Regions from separate parts of the Anaerostipes sp. Marseille-Q3525 genome, predicted to be linked through region 1. Evidence: riboswitches for the same ligand, from Rfam matches in the RefSeq annotation. Region 1 holds a riboswitch; each other region holds the start of a gene.
The links. A riboswitch is a leader RNA that binds a small molecule or an ion and turns the genes downstream of it on or off. The one in region 1 is predicted to bind cyclic di-GMP.
Positions count from the first base shown of each region.

Region 2: it holds a riboswitch for cyclic di-GMP, as region 1 does, so the genes downstream of both, KE503_RS04195 (hybrid sensor histidine kinase/response regulator) here and KE503_RS02535 (nucleoid-associated protein) in region 1, are expected to answer to the same signal.
Region 3: it holds a riboswitch for cyclic di-GMP, as region 1 does, so the genes downstream of both, KE503_RS06735 (hypothetical protein) here and KE503_RS02535 (nucleoid-associated protein) in region 1, are expected to answer to the same signal.

Region 1 covers NZ_JAGTTT010000003.1:51,251-57,316, reverse strand. The annotation lists gene KE503_RS02550 (acyl-CoA dehydrogenase) at 1-510, shown strand, start outside; gene KE503_RS02545 (electron transfer flavoprotein subunit beta/FixA family protein) at 524-1,306, shown strand; gene KE503_RS02540 (electron transfer flavoprotein subunit alpha/FixB family protein) at 1,331-2,365, shown strand; cyclic di-GMP riboswitch class I at 2,528-2,616, shown strand; gene KE503_RS02535 (nucleoid-associated protein) at 3,025-4,047, shown strand; gene KE503_RS02530 (butyryl-CoA:acetate CoA-transferase) at 4,136-5,476, opposite strand; gene KE503_RS02525 (L,D-transpeptidase family protein) at 5,722-6,066, shown strand, end outside.
Region 2 covers NZ_JAGTTT010000005.1:93,793-99,858, reverse strand. The annotation lists gene KE503_RS04205 (hybrid sensor histidine kinase/response regulator) at 1-1,692, shown strand, start outside; gene KE503_RS04200 (PBECR4 domain-containing protein) at 1,812-2,129, shown strand; cyclic di-GMP riboswitch class I at 2,121-2,211, shown strand; gene KE503_RS04195 (hybrid sensor histidine kinase/response regulator) at 2,444-5,650, shown strand.
Region 3 covers NZ_JAGTTT010000011.1:36-6,101, forward strand. The annotation lists gene KE503_RS06725 (YcxB family protein) at 138-683, shown strand; gene KE503_RS14690 (hypothetical protein) at 701-823, shown strand; cyclic di-GMP riboswitch class I at 938-1,013, shown strand; gene KE503_RS06735 (hypothetical protein) at 1,136-1,411, shown strand; gene KE503_RS14865 (response regulator) at 1,408-1,860, shown strand; gene KE503_RS06745 (endonuclease III domain-containing protein) at 1,933-2,565, shown strand; gene KE503_RS06750 (YczE/YyaS/YitT family protein) at 2,681-3,340, opposite strand; gene KE503_RS06755 (LysR family transcriptional regulator) at 3,569-4,432, shown strand; gene KE503_RS06760 (SulP family inorganic anion transporter) at 4,450-6,066, shown strand, end outside.

The DNA of each region.
Region 1 (6,066 bases):
GAATTAATTTTTGAAGACTGCCGTATTCCAAAAGAAAATCTGTTAGGAAAACAGGGTAAAGGTTTCGGTATCGCAATGCATACTCTTGATGGAGGACGTATTGGTATCGCTTCTCAGGCTCTTGGACTTGCAGAAGGTGCTTTAGAAAGAACAATCGAATATGTAAAAGAAAGAAAACAGTTCGGACGTTCTATCGGACAGTTCCAGAATACACAGTTCCAGTTAGCTGATATGGCAACAAAAGTAGAAGCTGCAAAACAGTTAGTATACAAAGCTGCTATGGCTAAAGCTACTCAGAAAGTATACAGTGTTGAAGCTGCTATGGCTAAATTATATGCAGCAGAAGTTGCTATGGAAGTAACAACAAAAGCTGTTCAGTTACATGGTGGTTACGGATACATCAGAGAATACGATGTAGAACGTATGATGCGCGATGCTAAGATCACAGAAATCTACGAAGGAACATCTGAAGTTCAGCGTATGGTTATTTCTGGAAACTTATTGAAATAGGGAGGTACTTACCGTGAAGATAGTTGTTTGTGTAAAACAGGTACCAGATACAAAAGGTGGAGTTAAATTCAACCCAGATGGTACATTAGACAGAGGTGCTATGCTTACTATCATGAACCCAGATGACAAAGCTGGATTAGAAGCAGCACTTAGAATTAAAGATGAATATGGAGCTGAAGTTACAGTTCTTACAATGGGACTTCCAAAAGCTGACGAAGTTCTTCGTGAAGCTATGGCAATGGGTGCTGACAAAGGTATCCTTGTAACTGACAGAGTATTAGGAGGAGCTGACACATGGGCAACTTCTACTACATTAGCTGGAGCATTAAGAAATCTTGATTATGACCTGATCATCACAGGACGTCAGGCTATCGATGGTGATACAGCTCAGGTTGGACCACAGATTTCTGAACATCTTGATATTCCAGTTATCTCTTATGCAGAAGACATTAAAATTGACGGTGACAGCGTAGTTGTTCAGCGTCAGTATGAAGATAGATACCACATCTTAAAAGCTAAAATGCCTTGCTTAGTTACAGCATTAGCTGAATTAAACGAGCCAAGATATATGACTCCAGGTGGAATCTTTGATGCATATGATGCAGAAGTAACTGTTTGGGGAAGAAAAGACCTTAAAGATGTAGATGATTCTAACCTTGGTCTTGCTGGATCTCCAACTAAGATCGCAAAAGCATCTGACAAAGTAAGAAAAGGTGCTGGAGAAAAAGTTACACTTGATCCAGAAGAAGCAGTAGATTATATCATGGATAAATTAGCTGAAAAACATGTAATTTAGTGAAAAGGAAAAGTGGTGAATAAAATGGGTTTAGAAGAATATAGAGGCGTATACGTCTTTGCACAGCAGGTAGATAACGAATTAAGCGGAATCGCATTCGAATTACTTGGAAAAGCAAAAGACTTAGCAAAAGACTTAGATACAGACGTAACTGCTGTTCTTGTAGGTTCTGACGTTAAAGGATTAGTAGATGATCTTGCAAAATACGGTGCTGATAAAGTAATCGTAGTTGACGATCCAGAATTAAAAGAATACAGAACAGAACCATATACACATGCATTAGCATCTGTAATCAATGAATACAAACCAGAAATTATGTTAGTTGGTGCGACAGCAATTGGTCGTGACCTTGGACCTCGTGTATCTGCACGTGTTCAGACAGGTTTAACAGCTGACTGTACAGTTCTTGAAATCGGTGATTTCCCATTAAGAGCAATCCCAGGAAAAGAACAGAAACATAATCAGTTATTAATGACTCGTCCAGCATTCGGTGGAAACACAATCGCAACAATCGCTTGCCCAGACAACAGACCTCAGATGGCAACAGTTCGTCCTGGTGTTATGCAGAAGATCGATCCTATCGAAGGAGCAAAAGCTGAAGTTATCGAATACAATCCTGGATTTACTCCAGACAACAAATACGTTGAAATCGTTGATATCGTTAAATCTGTTACAGATACAGTAGATATCATGGACGCTAAGATCTTAGTATCTGGTGGACGTGGAGTTGGAGAAGAAGGATTCGGAATGTTAAGAGAATTAGCAGATGTTCTTGGAGGAGAAGTAAGCTGTTCTCGTGCCGTTGTAGATAACGGATGGCAGTCAAGAGATATTCAGGTTGGACAGACAGGAAAAACTGTACGTCCTAACGTATACTTCGCAATTGGTATTTCTGGAGCAATCCAGCATGTTGCAGGTATGGAAGAATCTGATATCATCATTGCAATCAACAAAGATGAGACAGCTCCTATCTTTGATGTAGCTGATTACGGAATCGTTGGAGACTTAAACAAGATCGTACCAGCTTTAACAGAAAAATTAAGAGCAGTTGTTAAATAATCAACTTTTGAGAATTTAATCCTTAAGTAGTCCGCGGTAATTTTATCGCGGACTTTTTATATGTATAAGGAAAAAAACTATTATAAATATTAATAACTAAGAAAAAGATGATTGACATTATTTATGAATCATGATATTATATATGTATATTAAAGTTCATATTTATTCATAGGGCAAACCTGTTGAAAGGCAGGGACGCAAAGCCAAAGGGTCTAAGGTCTTTTTAGAGATTATGACAGCCGGTTGCCACATTTAACATTAAGGGAATGTGATATGGATATTTTATCCTGATAGAGGCAACCGTTATAGATTATGAGATTATTCTATATACGGTTTTTTATTTTTAGGAAATAGGGAGCCTGAAGATAACATTTTGCCACGAGTAAGATATCAATGAGTGGATCCTATAGAGAATATGGAATTTTACATTTCTCACTGATTTGTTTTTGTGAAGGGGTTCGCAGAAAGAATCACTGACAGTGGGTTGCCAGTTTTATGTAGTGAGGATACATGGGGATTTTTCATATTAGCAGAAGTCATGGTGTAGGGAACCATGACTTTTTTGTTATAAAATTTTTTTCTGCGAAACAGGATTATCTTTTGCCTAAAAAGAGTCGATATGATAAAATACAAGGAATAAAAACAAAAAGGAGATAAAGATGGAACATATACAGAAAGACGATATTATCATCAGAAAAGGAATTTTACATATATTAGATAGTCATACAGGTTACCTTGGGCTATCCAGCCAGCTTCTTGATATGGGACCAGATCTTATGGAATTTGTCAGAGGGCATATTTTTAAGATTATGGAAAGTGATGATGCGAAAAGATGTCAGTTTGATGGCAGTGTTTCACCAATTTTAAGTCTGTTAGAAAGCATGGATGAGACTGATGACGAGAGTTTTATTGAGGCAACGAGAATACTTGGAGAAAATTTATTTGACATCATGTGTGATAGCGTTACAATCCCAGCAGGAGATTTACTTTGTGTTACATTTCAAGTTCAAAGTGTAGTTCATCTGGCATTGCTAAAAATGAATTATAAGGTGACATATGTGCATCAGGAAGAAGAAGATGTACAGGCAAATGATATCGTGAAACAAAGAGTTATGCCGACAGATTCGGCAAAACTTACAGAAGCAGTTATTATTGATCTGTCAGAATATAAAGTGCGATTGGTAGAAAAGAAATATGAGATGTTAAATGGAGATAAGATCAATTATCTGTCAGAACGTTTTTTACAATGTTATGCAGACCTTGCACCAAAAAAGAAATTTCAGATTTTAAATAAAGTCATCAATGATATCAACAATCATTATCCAGAAGATGGTATTGCAAAAAGGCTGGATATGAAAAGCCGTTTAAGAGAAGAATTTTCAGAGAATCAGGCGTTTAAAGTTAATGAGATCGGAGATAAACTTTTTGGAAATCATCAAGGAAAGAAACAGGAATTTGATGAGAAGATTGAACGATACGATATGCAGTATGATACGTTTACTGTAGCAAAGGAAAATACAGTAAAGAGACTTGAATATCAGATGCTAGAAACAGATACAGGGATTGAGATTAAGATTCCAATGGAAGAATATAATATGAAAGATAATGTTGAGATCATTGAAGAATCAGGTGGTGGAAGCACGATCATCATTAAGAATATTGAGAGCGTAAAAATTAAATAAAAACAAATCCCGAATCCAACAGAATGAATGGATTCGGGATTTTTAAAATTTGGAAAATTTAAAAAACTATTAAACCTTTTTTGGAAGTTTATTTATTAGATCTTCTCCAGATATGAGCAGTTTCAGCATCTTTGATCAGCTGGTCTCTGAAGTCTGGATGAGCGATGTTAATTAATGCTTCAGCACGTTCCCATGTAGACTTACCTTTTAAGTTAGCCATACCATATTCGGTAACAATATAGTGAGCATTTGCACGAGTATCAGTAACGATAGATCCATTATGTAATGTAGGAAGGATTCTTGAGAATGTCTCACCTTTCTTATTTGTGAAAGTAGAAGACAAGCATACGAAACTCTTACCACCATTAGATAAGTGAGCACCCATAACGAAGTCAAGCTGTCCGCCGGCACCACTGATCTGACGAATTCCTGAAGATTCAGCACTGATCTGTCCATAAAGGTCAATATCTACCGCATTATTGATAGAGATAAAGTTATCAATGGATGAAATAGTAGCAATGCTGTTTGTATAATCAACAGGAGCACTCATGCATGCTGGGTTATCATTTAAATAATCATATAACTTCTTAGTACCTGCTGCGAAAGCATATGTCTGACGATAACGATCGATGTTTTTATTAGCTCCAGTAATCTTACCAGCTTTTGCAATATCAACGAACGCATCAACATACATTTCTGTATGAACACCCAAGTCCTTTAAGTCAGATTCTGCGATCAGAGATCCAACGGCATTTGGCATACCACCAATACCAAGCTGTAAACAAGCTCCATCAGGAATCTGATCAACGATCAGTTTTGCAACTGCCTGATCAACTTCAGTCGCAGCTCCTCCGCCACCTAATTCATCGATTGCTGGATTATTTCCTTCAACGATCATATCAACTTTGGAAATATGGATTCCTTCTTCAAATCCTCCAAGGCAACGAGGCATATTCTCATTAACCTCAACGATAACGCATTTTGCTTTCTCAAGCATAGCAGCTGTATGAGATGCACTAGGACCAAAGTTGAAATATCCGTGAGCATCCATAGGTGCAACCTGCATCATAACGACATCAGTTTCTGGAAGATAATCACGATAGTAGCTTGGTAATTCAGAGTAACGAATTGGTGCATAGAAAGAGAATCCTTCATTGATCCATTTTCTTTCTAAACCACCCATGTGCCAGGAATTCCATGTGAAATGTTCCGCTGGATTTTCAATCTGAGTGATTGCCAGTGGGCGCATAACGATACCACCATGGATCTGGATATTTTCAAGATCTGGCATACGTTTTGCCAGTGCTTCATCTAAAGCTACTGGAGTTGTTACGCACCATCCATATTCCAGACGGTCTCCAGATTTTACAACCTTAACTGCTTCATCTGCTGTTGTTAATTTTTTTTGATATTCTTGCGTGAATGACATAATAAGTCCTCCTAAAAATAAATTAGATGAAATCTAAGTTTCATTGTTAACACACTAGTTATATTTTATCATTTTGAATGTGTAAGTACAAGAGAAAATGTTAAAAAATTATCAAAGTATCTTAAAAAAACCAAAAGAATTATGAAAATTGATTCTATAAAAATACATAAAAGTATAAAAAAACAGTAGTTATTTTAGAAAGATTGTACTATAATAGGAAGTTGTATTTAGGAGGGATAAAACAAATGGAAAATAAAAAACTAACATGGAAACATTATCTTGGAATTGCAGTTGTTGCGGTACTGGTAATCTATTTTGTGATTGGTTTTTACTTCAGTAAGAAATTCTTCTGGGGAACTAAGATCAATGGAATGAATGTTGCTGGAAAGACAGCAGATGAAGTTGTTGAGATTTTTAATAAGAATGCAAGTGACTATTCTTTAACTATCAAGGAAAGAAAAGGAAAGACAGAAACATTAACAAGTGATCAGGTTAAAACCAAGTTTGAAGGTGCCGATGAGATTAAACAGATTAAAGAAGATCAAGGATCATTTGGATGGATTAAAGGACTATTTGGTACAGAACATTAT
Region 2 (6,066 bases), on a different contig from region 1:
GATGTCATTGCAGTTAATTATGTTCTTGACCGTACAGAACATTACCGCTTAGAGGAAAAAGAGCGGGCACTGGAAAAATCAAACAGAGAGTATGCGAAGCTTCTGGCAGAAGAGAAAAAGCATACGGCCATGATCGAGGAATTGACAAAGAAACTGCAAAGTCAGCTGGAGTTATTTACCGTATCCATCCCTGGCGGCGTCAAAATCAGTAATGATGACCCAGAATACTCTTTCAAATATGTTTCAGAACAATTTGCAAATATGCTCGGTTACGCAACGCCAAAGGAACTGATGGATGCTTCTGGCGGTAATATTATCGGTCTTGCTCATCCAGATGACGTGAAGGTCGGACTTGCAGATGCATTAAATCAATATACTCATTCTGATCATTATGCTACTATTTACCGGATACGCTGTAAGGACGGCACATACAAATACATCGAAGATCGTGGACAGAAAGTAATAAAGGAAGACGGAACCATTGAACATTGGAATCTCATGCTGGATAAAAATGACTTCATGCACAAATCAATTGCATTGGAAAGTGAAAAGAAAGCAAATAAAAGCAAGTCTGATTTTCTCTCCAGGATGTCTCACGATATGAGAACCCCGCTGAATGGAATTATCGGATTGCTGAAGATTGCTGAGAAACATTTTGATGACAGGGAATTGGTCCTGAAAAATTTCAGAAAAATGCAGGTAGCTGCAGACTATCTATTGTCTCTTATTAATGATATCCTTCAGATGAGCAAAATTAAAGATGGAAATGTACCTCTGACGCAGGAAATCATCAACTTTGAGGAATTAAGTCAGGATGTTCTGACTATCATAGAACAGCGGGCAAAAGACAGAGGAATCCAGATGCAGTTCCGTGCAAAAAAGGAAGGGCTTCGATATCCTTTTATTTATGGAAGTCCGGTACATTTAAGACAGATATTTCTTAATATTTATGGAAACTGTATTAAGTATAACCGGATTGGCGGCAAGATAATGACGGTGTCAGATTATACAGAAGCTGTTGACGGAATTACGACATATGAGTGGACCATAACTGATACTGGCATTGGTATGAGCAGGAAATACCAGGAGCATATATTTGAGCCGTTTTCGCAGGAAAGAGAGGATGCAAGAAGTACACAGCAGGGAATTGGACTGGGAATGGCGATTGTAAAAGGTCTGATTGAAAAGATGGGTGGAACTATTGAAGTTAAAAGCGAAGAAGGCATTGGCTCAACCTTTATCATCAGGATTCCGTTTAAACTTGCTCCCGCACCAGATACAGTAAAGAAAACAGCGGAACAGATGGATATCAGCGGATTAAACTTATTGCTGGTAGAGGACAATGAATTGAATGCAGAAATTACGGAAACGCTGTTGTCTGATGAAGGTGCAAATATGACAGTTGCAAGAGATGGATTGCAGGCGGTCAGAATGTTCCAGGAGAAACCGGAAGGTTATTTTGACGCAATTCTGATGGATATCATGATGCCTGTAATGGATGGGATTACTGCGACAAAAACAATCCGGTCACTGAAACATCCAGATGCTGAGACGATTCCGATTATTGCCATGACAGCAAATGCATTCAGAGAAGATAAAGAAAAGTGTCTGGCAGCAGGAATGAATGCTCACTTGGCAAAGCCTATAAAAATTGAAAACGTAAAGAGAATTTTGTGTGAATATTGTGTGTAGTGATTGCAACTTCTCAAATCCGTATACCTATTTTTCACGTTCTGTAGGATATTATAACGTAAATGTAAAACTGGCAGGTATTTCTGCTGAATAAGACAGCAAATCAGAAGATGGTGTGTATGGAAAATAATGATTACGGATTATTGTATGATGCAGCCGTTGCGTGGAAAGAACTAACAGAATATTATTATGTTTTTACATTTGGCTACAAACAGCAACTGTACACAATTCATCTATCATTTCCATCTGAAAAGGTTCCACATCTTGCAGCCAGTGAAATTGTAATAAATAATTTTATGGTGAGTGGTTTGGCGAGCCGATCGATAACTGACAATGCAGGCTGGCATACGCAAAATACACAGATTTTCTATCCAGCAATATTGACGTATGAAAAACTTTATGGTATTTTGTTTTTGATAAAAATAGAAATTATTTAAAGGCAAACCTGCTGAAAGGCAGGGACGCAAAGCCAGAAGGGGCTAAAGTCAGAAAGTTTGATCAGGTCAGCCGGTTGCCACTGTTTCCATATCATCATAATATATGGAAAAGATGTTTGAACAGAAGAGATTCCGATACCTTTTATACTATATAGATGTGTGATTTTAGAGAAATATAGTAGGGACACTGGCAGATTTTGGCAAGTGTCCTTTTTGTATGCAAAAATAGGTAACAAAACTAGCAGGGACAGGTTCTCTGTATACAGATAAAAGCAGGATAATGAAGCATAAAACAGAGAGAGGATTTTTATAAAATGGAAAATTATGAGGACAAAATATATTCCTTAGGTGAGACTGTAACGGGACAGACACAGACCATGTCACAGGCCGTACAGAAAACACTGGAAAATAATGGTGGAGTAGGTATAATGACAGGATCTTATGACCAAAACCTGTCTATTTTGTCTGTGAATAATCTGCTGTTGCATAGTACAGGATATACATTCGATACTTTCATGGAACAGACAAAAGGCTCATTGAGAAACTTCTTTTATGGTGAGGAAGATATACTGGAGCGAGACCGTTTTTGGCAGCTTCACGGAACAGGGGAAGCACAGATCCTTGCAGCAGACGGTACAGTGAAAAATGTACGGCTTTGTAAAGAGGATGCGACAGATGAGGCGGGCAGACAGATCTGGGTTATGTCCGTACAGGTCAACTGGGATCATGTAAATTTGACACTGCTCAATGAGGCTATCTATTCCGGCTTCTGGTATTTTGACTGTGACGAAAACAGTGAGATTGTGAATGCAAACTGGAGTCATGAATTCCGAAAAATGCTTGGCTATCATGACACTTTGGACTTTCCGAATAAACTGGAATCCTGGTCAGATCTTCTGCATCCACAGGATAAAGAAAGAGTAATGGTGCAGCTTCAGGCGGCAATTAAGGATAAGACGAACCAGATAAAATACCAGGTAGAGTATCGTATGAGAATGAAGGATAATCAATACCAGTGGTTTCGGGCATCGGCAGAAGTAATACGCCGTCTGGATGGTTCTGCCAGCAGGATTGCCGGGATTTTTATTAACATTGATGGGGAGAAAAAAGAAATCATGCAGGCACAAAAATCTGCTGCTTTCCACCGGGCTTTTACGAAAGCAGATTTGTGCGAGTATTATGTGAATCTGGAAGCAAATACTTTTGATACCTTTAAGGTTGAACCGTCCCTGATGACTGTCTTTGAACAGAGTCATACGTGGGATGAATTGATCCGGCATTTTGTGGATTCCTATGTTGTGGAGATAGATAAGAAGGCGGTATCCTCTTTTTACGACCGTGGTTATATTGCAGAAAGGCTGAAGGGTCTGGAAACCGAATTGGATTTGGAGTGCCGTATCACTCTGAATGGAGAAGAACGATGGGTCCGCAATGTGGTCATACGTGGCGAGATAGAGAATTCAGAATATGCCATGATCTTTCTGCGTGATATCACAGAGGCAAAGGTAGAGAGTGCACGGCATCTGCAGATGGCAGCGGATAATGCTTCCATGGAGCAGCTGATCCAGAGTATTGTGCGTCTGGTTGACCGCTTTGTTGTCTGTGATCTGGAAAATGACAAATATGAATTCTACAATCTGAATGGACATATGATATATAAACCTCTGGGATTTTATCATGATTTTCAGATGCAGGTTCTTGAAAAATATAAGACACTGGAACCATTGGAAACTATAGATATCCTGATAGCCCCGGATAATATTCGGAAAAAACTGAAAAGTGAAAATGATATTTATAAGTTTGAGTATTGCAGCCTGGATGAAAAGACTTATAAAATCGCTTCTTATATTCCCTTGGAATGGAAGAACGGAAAGCTGGAAAAGGTATTGCTGGCATCCATGGATGTGACACAGGAGAAGAAATCAGAGATTGAATCCCGTCAGGCACTGAAAGAGGCTTACCGGTCCGCAGAAAATGCAAATCGTGCGAAAACAGAATTCCTTTCCAATATGTCCCATGATATCCGGACACCAATGAATGCGATTGTGGGTCTGACGGCAATCGCAGGAGCAAATGTTGAGAGCCAGGACAGAGTCATTGAATGTCTCAGCAAGATCACAGAATCAAGCCGCCATCTGCTGGGGCTGATCAATGAAGTGCTGGATATGGCACGTATTGAAAGTGGAAAAATGACACTGGCACAGGAAGATTTCAATCTGTCAGATCTGGTAGATAATCTTATTACACTTACGAAACCGGTGCTTGATGAACATAAACATAATTTTGATATACACATCAATCATATTGAACATGAGGCTGTCTGTGGTGACAGCTTGAGGATTCAGCAGGTATTTGTGAATTTGATGAGTAATGCGATCAAGTATACACCGGATGGCGGGAATATTATTTTTTCCATAGAGGAAAAGCCAAATGGATTTTCAGAACTTGGATGCTATGAATTTACGATTGAGGATAATGGGATCGGTATGTCACCGGAATTCCAGAAAATCATGTTTGATCCGTTCAGCCGCGCGGATGACCACCGGACAACCAGAGTCCAGGGAACTGGTCTGGGAATGGCAATCAGCAGAAATATTGTGAACCTGATGAATGGCACTATTAAAGTGGATAGTACCTTGCACAAGGGAACTAAAATCACAGTAACAATTTATCTGGATCTACAGGAAACAGAAAAAGAACAGGACAAAAATCTGATGAATCTGCCGGTTCTGGTAGTGGATGATGATAAGACATGCTGTGAAAGTACAGTTGCCACACTGAAGGAAATTGGTATTATGGGTGAATGGGTTCTCTCTGGAAGGGAAGCGGTTGAGCACTGTTATGCACGGCATGAGTTGAAAGATGATTACTTTGCTGTTATTTTAGACTGGAAGATGCCGGATATGGATGGTATAGAGACTGCCAGACAGATCCGGAAACGGATAGGAAAAGAGATCACCATCATTGTATTGACATCTTATGAATTCAGCGAGATTGAAGAAGAAGCAAAGGCGGCGGGCATAGATGCTTTTATTGCAAAACCGCTGTTCCGTTCCCGGCTGACGGCTACACTGCGGCAGTTTACTTTAGGAAGAAAAGAAAAAACAGCAAGAAATTATTTGGAGAAGCTGTCAGAATCAGACTACACGGGAAAAAGGATTCTGCTGGTTGAGGATAATGAGTTGAACAGAGAAATTGCTGGTGAAATTTTGCAAATGACAGGTGCAAAAGTGGAAACGGCAGGAAATGGGAAAATTGCAGTTGAGAAAGTGGAAGCTTCTCCGAAAGGTTCGTATGATCTTGTTTTTATGGATATCCAAATGCCGGTCATGAATGGTTATGAGGCAACTGCAGCAATCAGGAGCCTTCCGGGTGAAAAGGGAAAACTGCCTATTGTTGCCATGACTGCCAATGCTTTTGCAGAAGATGTACAGCTGGCCAAAAATACAGGCATGAATGGACATATCGCGAAACCGCTGGATATGAATAAGCTGAATGATGTTCTGGAAAACTGGCTGTAATTGCCTTCCTGGATGCATGGGAAAAGCAGCTAGGAAACATAGAGAGGGTTTTGTTATGACAGAAATCTCACAGGCTGTTTGCAACGAGGGAAGAGGCTGAAAAGAGTATTGAGAAGGCAACAGAGACAAAGAAGGTGCGTGGAAATCCGTATGACCGATGGTATTGAACGGATGGTAAAGTAAATAAATGCATCAGGGGAAACCTGTTGTTGTCTGTGGAGAGATCTGCAGATGACAGCAGGTTTATTTTTTTGTCCGGAAAGTCAAAAAATCAGAGACCAGGACTCCTTGGAACAGTAGGAGGTGGTTTCTGGCAAATATGTGTATGCTGGGAAAAAGCGATGTGCAAAATATCAAAAGTTTATCCTAATCCCTGACAATGCAAGCTGGTATACGGCTATACGTTCTGAAAGCCT
Region 3 (6,066 bases), on a different contig from region 1:
CGAACCAAATTCGATGAGTCTTTAGACTTAGCGTCGGTAATAAGCCCTTATAGGGCTAGTACAAACCACCGGCTAAGCCGGTGGTTTTGATTAAAGTATATGCGTTATCTTAAAAATAAAGCAGGGGGGGAAGGAATATGCTGCAACTAAATTACAAATTAACAGACGAAGACTACATAGAATTCAACGAATTTCATCAGTTAATTCATTCAGAGGTAGGAAAGAGAAATCTGTTTTTTCTAAAACTAGCAGGACCAATGATCAGTGTTCTTGCGATAGTAATTTTCATTTTGGCAAGAGCAGAAAAAATGTTGATCATTACAGAAGTAATTGTATTATGCATTTTTTCAATTGTATGTGTAGCACAGGCTAAAAAGATTATGAAAAGAGGTATTCGCAAGACAATTCTTAAAATGATAGAAACAGAAGGACTACCATTTGCAGAAGAAATAACATTAACTTTTACGGAAGATCAGATTATAGAGATAACAAAAGGCCAGGAAGTGAAAGTAGATTATCAAAAGGTAGAAAATGTTTGTGAAACAGAGACGGCTTTTTACATTTATATTAGTTCCATAGAAGCACTTATTATTCCTAAGAGAGTTTTAAATCAGGATATGGAAAAGAAATTAATACGAATAGTCACAGAGAATTTTGCACATCTTATTTCTATTAACAAATAAAAAAGGAGAGAAATAAGATGCCAGATATATTTTGTTTTCAATGCCAGCAGACAGCAGGCAATAAAGGATGTGTGGTAACAGGTGTCTGTGGAAAGCAGTTACAAATACACACCGGACCAAAGAAGCCGACCGATTGGTAATGGATGGATTATTTACAACAAACTGTATCATGCCGCCAAGAGAGAGTTATCAAGATCGCGTGTATACAACATCAGTTGTTGGATATGAAGGATTAAAATATATTGAACGAAAGAAAGATATAACGGCAAAGCAGTCGAAAGGCTGTGACGCAAAGCTATAGGGCCTTTGACATGGCAGCCAGTTGCACATTGTATAATAAGAGTGCAGGGGACACTGTAGATATATTTATCTATAGTGTTTTTTACATGTTTGAAGATATCAAGAAAGTATTTGACATAGATAAAAAGAGTATGAATAAGGAATAGGAAATAATGAATAAGGAGTTATTTAGGGAAGAAATAATATATTCTGTGGGTGATTCAAACTTGGAGGAGAATAGTTATGAGATGATCAAAGACGTGATCCGTAATAATCATGCAGTTGGATTTATGACAGGACATTATGATGAGAATCTGACAATTACGAATGTCAGTGGATTTTTACTTTATAATCTTGGATATGATTACAAGGAGTTTATGGAAATTACCAAAGGTTCACTTAAAAATTTATTTTATGGGGAAAATAGAAGTTTTTTGGAAATGATGTGACGATCATTATCTTATCGGCATATGATTATTCGGAGATCGAAGCAGAGGCAAGAGAGGCTGGAGTTGATGAATTTATAGCAAAATCATTATTCAGATCAAGGCTTACAGCAACACTAAAAAATATCATTGAAGGGAAATCCAATAAAGAGGCTAACATTGAGACTGCAGAAAATGGAAAAGAAGCCGTTGAAAAATTTGCAAATGCACCAAGTGGTTTTTATGACTTGATCTTTATGGATATTCATATGCCTGTAATGAATGGATACGAAGCAACGGCAGCAATCCGTTCCCACAGAAAATATAGAGAAAAACAAATACCGATCATAGCAATGACTGCCAATGCATTTGCAGAAGATGTTGTAATGGCGAAAAATGCAGGAATGAAGGAGCATATTGCAAAACCTTGGGAGATGAATCGTTTGTGCGAGATCATGCAGAGATATCTGTAATTTGACCAATTTTCTTTCCAGTGCTAAAATAACAAAAATAACCAAACAGCTTTTAGGGAGGATTTGCAATCAATGAACAAAAAAGAATTAGCATTAGAAGTAATTGAACGTTTGAAAAATGAATATCCAGATGCGGATTGTACACTGGAATATGATCAGGCATGGAAATTATTAGTCAGTGTAAGACTTGCAGCCCAGTGTACAGATGCAAGAGTTAATGTTGTAGTCAAAGGATTGTTTGAAAAATATCCAACTGTAGAAGCATTAGCGGCAGCAGATGTCGCAGATATTGAGGAAATTGTACGTCCATGCGGACTTGGAAAAAGCAAAGCGAGAGATATCAGTAAATGCATGAAAGTTTTAAGAGATGAATATGATTGTAACATCCCAACAGATTTCAAATCTATTTTAAGTCTGCCAGGTGTTGGAAGAAAAAGTGCCAATCTGATCATGGGAGATGTGTTTGGAAAACCTGCGATCGTAACAGATACGCATTGTATCCGTCTTGTGAATAGAATTGGTTTGGTTGATGGAATTAAAGACCCAAAGAAAGTGGAGATGGCATTATGGGAGATCATTCCTCCAGAAGAAGGTAGTGATTTTTGTCACAGACTTGTATGGCATGGAAGAGATGTCTGCACGGCAAGAACGAAACCACATTGTGAGAGATGTTGTTTGAATGATATCTGTCATCAGATCATTTAGAAGATTACTTAGCATTTATAATAAAAGAGTATGATAAAAAACCGTAATCACTAATAGTTTTTGTAGTGATTACGGTTTTTTACTGCATATTATTGTATATTGTTAAAGTTAAAAATTATGCCTGAAATCCTAAGTAAGCATTGATTCTTTTGTGGAACAGTGAAGAAAATACATTTGTAATATTTCCGCTTAAGAAAGCAGCGATCACAGTTCCGATTCCAACAGATGGTAATTCTGGAAGTAAAACAAAAGAAGCGACAGCAGAACATACTGTAAATAAAACTTCCAGACAAACTCTCACGGCACCAAAGCTTACATTTTTCTTCTCAGCGATACTCTTAACAAGACCTTCCATTGGCATAACAGCAAATCCAGAACTAATTGTAAATCCAACACCTGTAGATAAAACTGCACATGCAATAACAGATAATAAGATCTTTGCTGCAAGACCATGAGGCTCGATAAAGAATAAACCATAAGAAGTAAATTCAATAAATAAAGAATAAACAAATGTCAACCCAAGTTGAATAAACTGTATTTTCCCGAATTCACGGAGAACCACTGCTTCACAGATCAAAAATGTTGAGTTGATCAGAAAATTAAATAAAGCATAGCTGTGAACAGGGGAGAGATAACTTAAAGTTAAAGCCATTGTACAGCTTGGGGCAACTCCAAGAGTTGCTTTTAAAAATAAATTAGAACCAACAGACATGATCAGCAGTCCTAAAATATAAAACAATAATCTATGGTAGAAAAAAGTTTTTTCGTTTTTCATATTTTTATCCATCCTTTCTATCAAAATTCTATATTTTCATAAATTTATTTCCCTTTTGTGTTCTTATTATATAGAGGTAGAAGTAAGTATTGCAATTCCAGTTAAGACTTGATATATTCCATGTAGGAATATATACAGAAAATAGCAGCTAAAAGTGATTGAGTATGATGAAAAATGAGAATAAAAAGTGTAAAATGAAATATATGAAAATAAAAGAGGATTATAAAAATGGAAATACAACAGCTATATTATTATATGGAATTATGCAGACAAAAGAATTTCACAGAGGCTGGGTATTCTTGTAATATGACACAAGGTGCATTGTCAAAGCAGATCAGAAAGCTGGAAAATGAATTAGGAACAACATTGATCCGTAGGAATACCCGGAGATTTGAGTTATCCAAAGAAGGGGAAATCTTTTTGTCTTATGCAAAAGAAATGACATCAATGTATGAAGAAATGCTAAAAAACATACAAAAAAATAAAGAGATCAAAATTGGATGTATGCCAGTACTTGCACCATATCATTTTGCAAGAATGGTAGCAGATTTCAAAAAACAATATCCGGATATAAAAATGGTGATAGACGAAAGGATTGCAAGTGAGATTCAGGAAAATTCAGATAGTTATGACTTTTTGATCTTAAGAGAAAATACAATGGAAGATGAGAAAAAATATCGATTTACGCCATTATATGATGACCGGCTATGTGCAGTTATTCATAAGAAACATCCATTATATGTGAGGAAAAAAATCCAGCTAAAAGAACTTTGTAATGATAATTTTATTTTCCCAGAAAAGGGAAGCGGAAGTTACGAAGTATTTTCTAAGGCTTGTGAAAAAGCAGGATTTAAGCCAAATATAATTTTTGAATTTCCACAGGCGAATACGATTATGAGTTTTGTAAGTGAAGGAGTTGGGATCACGATCACATTTCCAACAGTATATAACGAAGCAAAATGTGATGGGATAAAAATGATACCGTTAGAAGAAGAATTTCACTCAATGATTTCGTTATTTTATAAGAAAAATAAGCCTTTAGATTATGCACAGAAGCAGTTTCTAAATTATATGAGGGAACATTTAAATTAGAAAGAAGGAATGGAAGAATGACATTAGGACATACAATGAAGAATTACAAAAAAGGAAACCTGATGCATGATGTGATCACGGGAATTATCATTATGGCAGTATCTATACCGATTTCTATGGGATATTCACAGATTGCAGGACTTCCAGCGGTTTATGGATTATATGGATCTGTGTTTCCGATCATCTTATTTGCACTATTTTCTACATCACCTCAATTTATCTTTGGGGTAGATGCAGCACCTGCAGCGTTGGTAGGGTCAGCACTTTTAGGAATGAATATCCAAAGTGGTTCCAAGGAAGCACTTGCAGTCGTTCCAGTCATCACGTTTTTTGTGGCAGTATGGTTGATCGCATTTTATCTGATGCATGCAGGGAAACTTGTGAATTATATTTCGGCACCAGTTATGGGTGGATTTATTACAGGAATTTGTTCAACGATCATTTTGATGCAAGTACCAAAACTTATGGGTGGAACTGCGGGAACGGGAGAATTATTAGAACTTTTGGAACATATAGAAAAAACAGTAGAACAGATCAATCTTCCGTCACTGATCTTAGGGATTGTTTCACTTATTATCTTATTGGGAGCCAAAAAGATAATGCCAAAATTCCCAATGGCAGTAGTGATGATGGCAGCAGGAGCAGTCATGACACAGGTTTTGCCGATGAAAGAATGGGGAATCAAGACATTGGATGCAGTATCACCAGGACTTCCAAGATGGAGTTTTCCTGATCTTACGTTAGTTCCGATGGACGAAGTAGTAACGATCAGCTTGTCAGTAGCAGTTGTTATTATGGCAGAAACACTTCTTGCAGAGAATAATTTTGCACAGAAAAATGGATACCGTATCAACGATAATCAGGAATTGTTTGCATTTGCAGCGGGAAATTTTGTGGCGGCATTGACTGGATGCTGTCCGATCAATGGATCTGTTTCAAGAACAGCAATGGGAGAGCAGTATCAAGGGAAAACGCAGTTAATGAGTATTGTGGCAGGATTATCAATGATCATTTTACTGCTTTTTGGAACAGGATTTATAGGATATCTGCCGATACCAGTGTTGACAGCAATCGTAATTTCAGCACTTCTTGGTGCAACAGAATTTGAACTTGCAGTGAAACTTTGGAAAGTCAGTCGTACAGAATGTTTCATTTTTTGGGGAGCGTTTATTGGTGTACTGCTACTTGGAACGATCAATGGTGTACTGATCGGAATTATTTTATCATTTGCGGAAATGGTAATTCGCTCATCAAAACCAGCAAGTTGTTTCTTAGGAATTCAGCCGGGACATAAACATTTTCGTGATCTGGCAGAGAGTAGGCAGATTCATGAGATCGAAGGAATTGTGATCTATCGATTTAGCAGTAATCTATTTTTTGCAAATGCAGGGGTGCTGCAGCAGGATATTGAGCAGGAGATTGAACGTAGAGGAAATATTAAAGCGGTAATTCTTGATGCAAGCGGAATCGGAAGTATCGATATCACGGCAGCAGATCGACTTGAGATTCTTTATAAGTCATTCAAAGAACAAGGAATCAAGTTTTACATCACAGAGCATATTGCTGGTTTAAATGAGCAGATGAGAAAGCTTGGGATTGGTTATCTGATTGAAGAGGGATGTGTTAGAAGAACA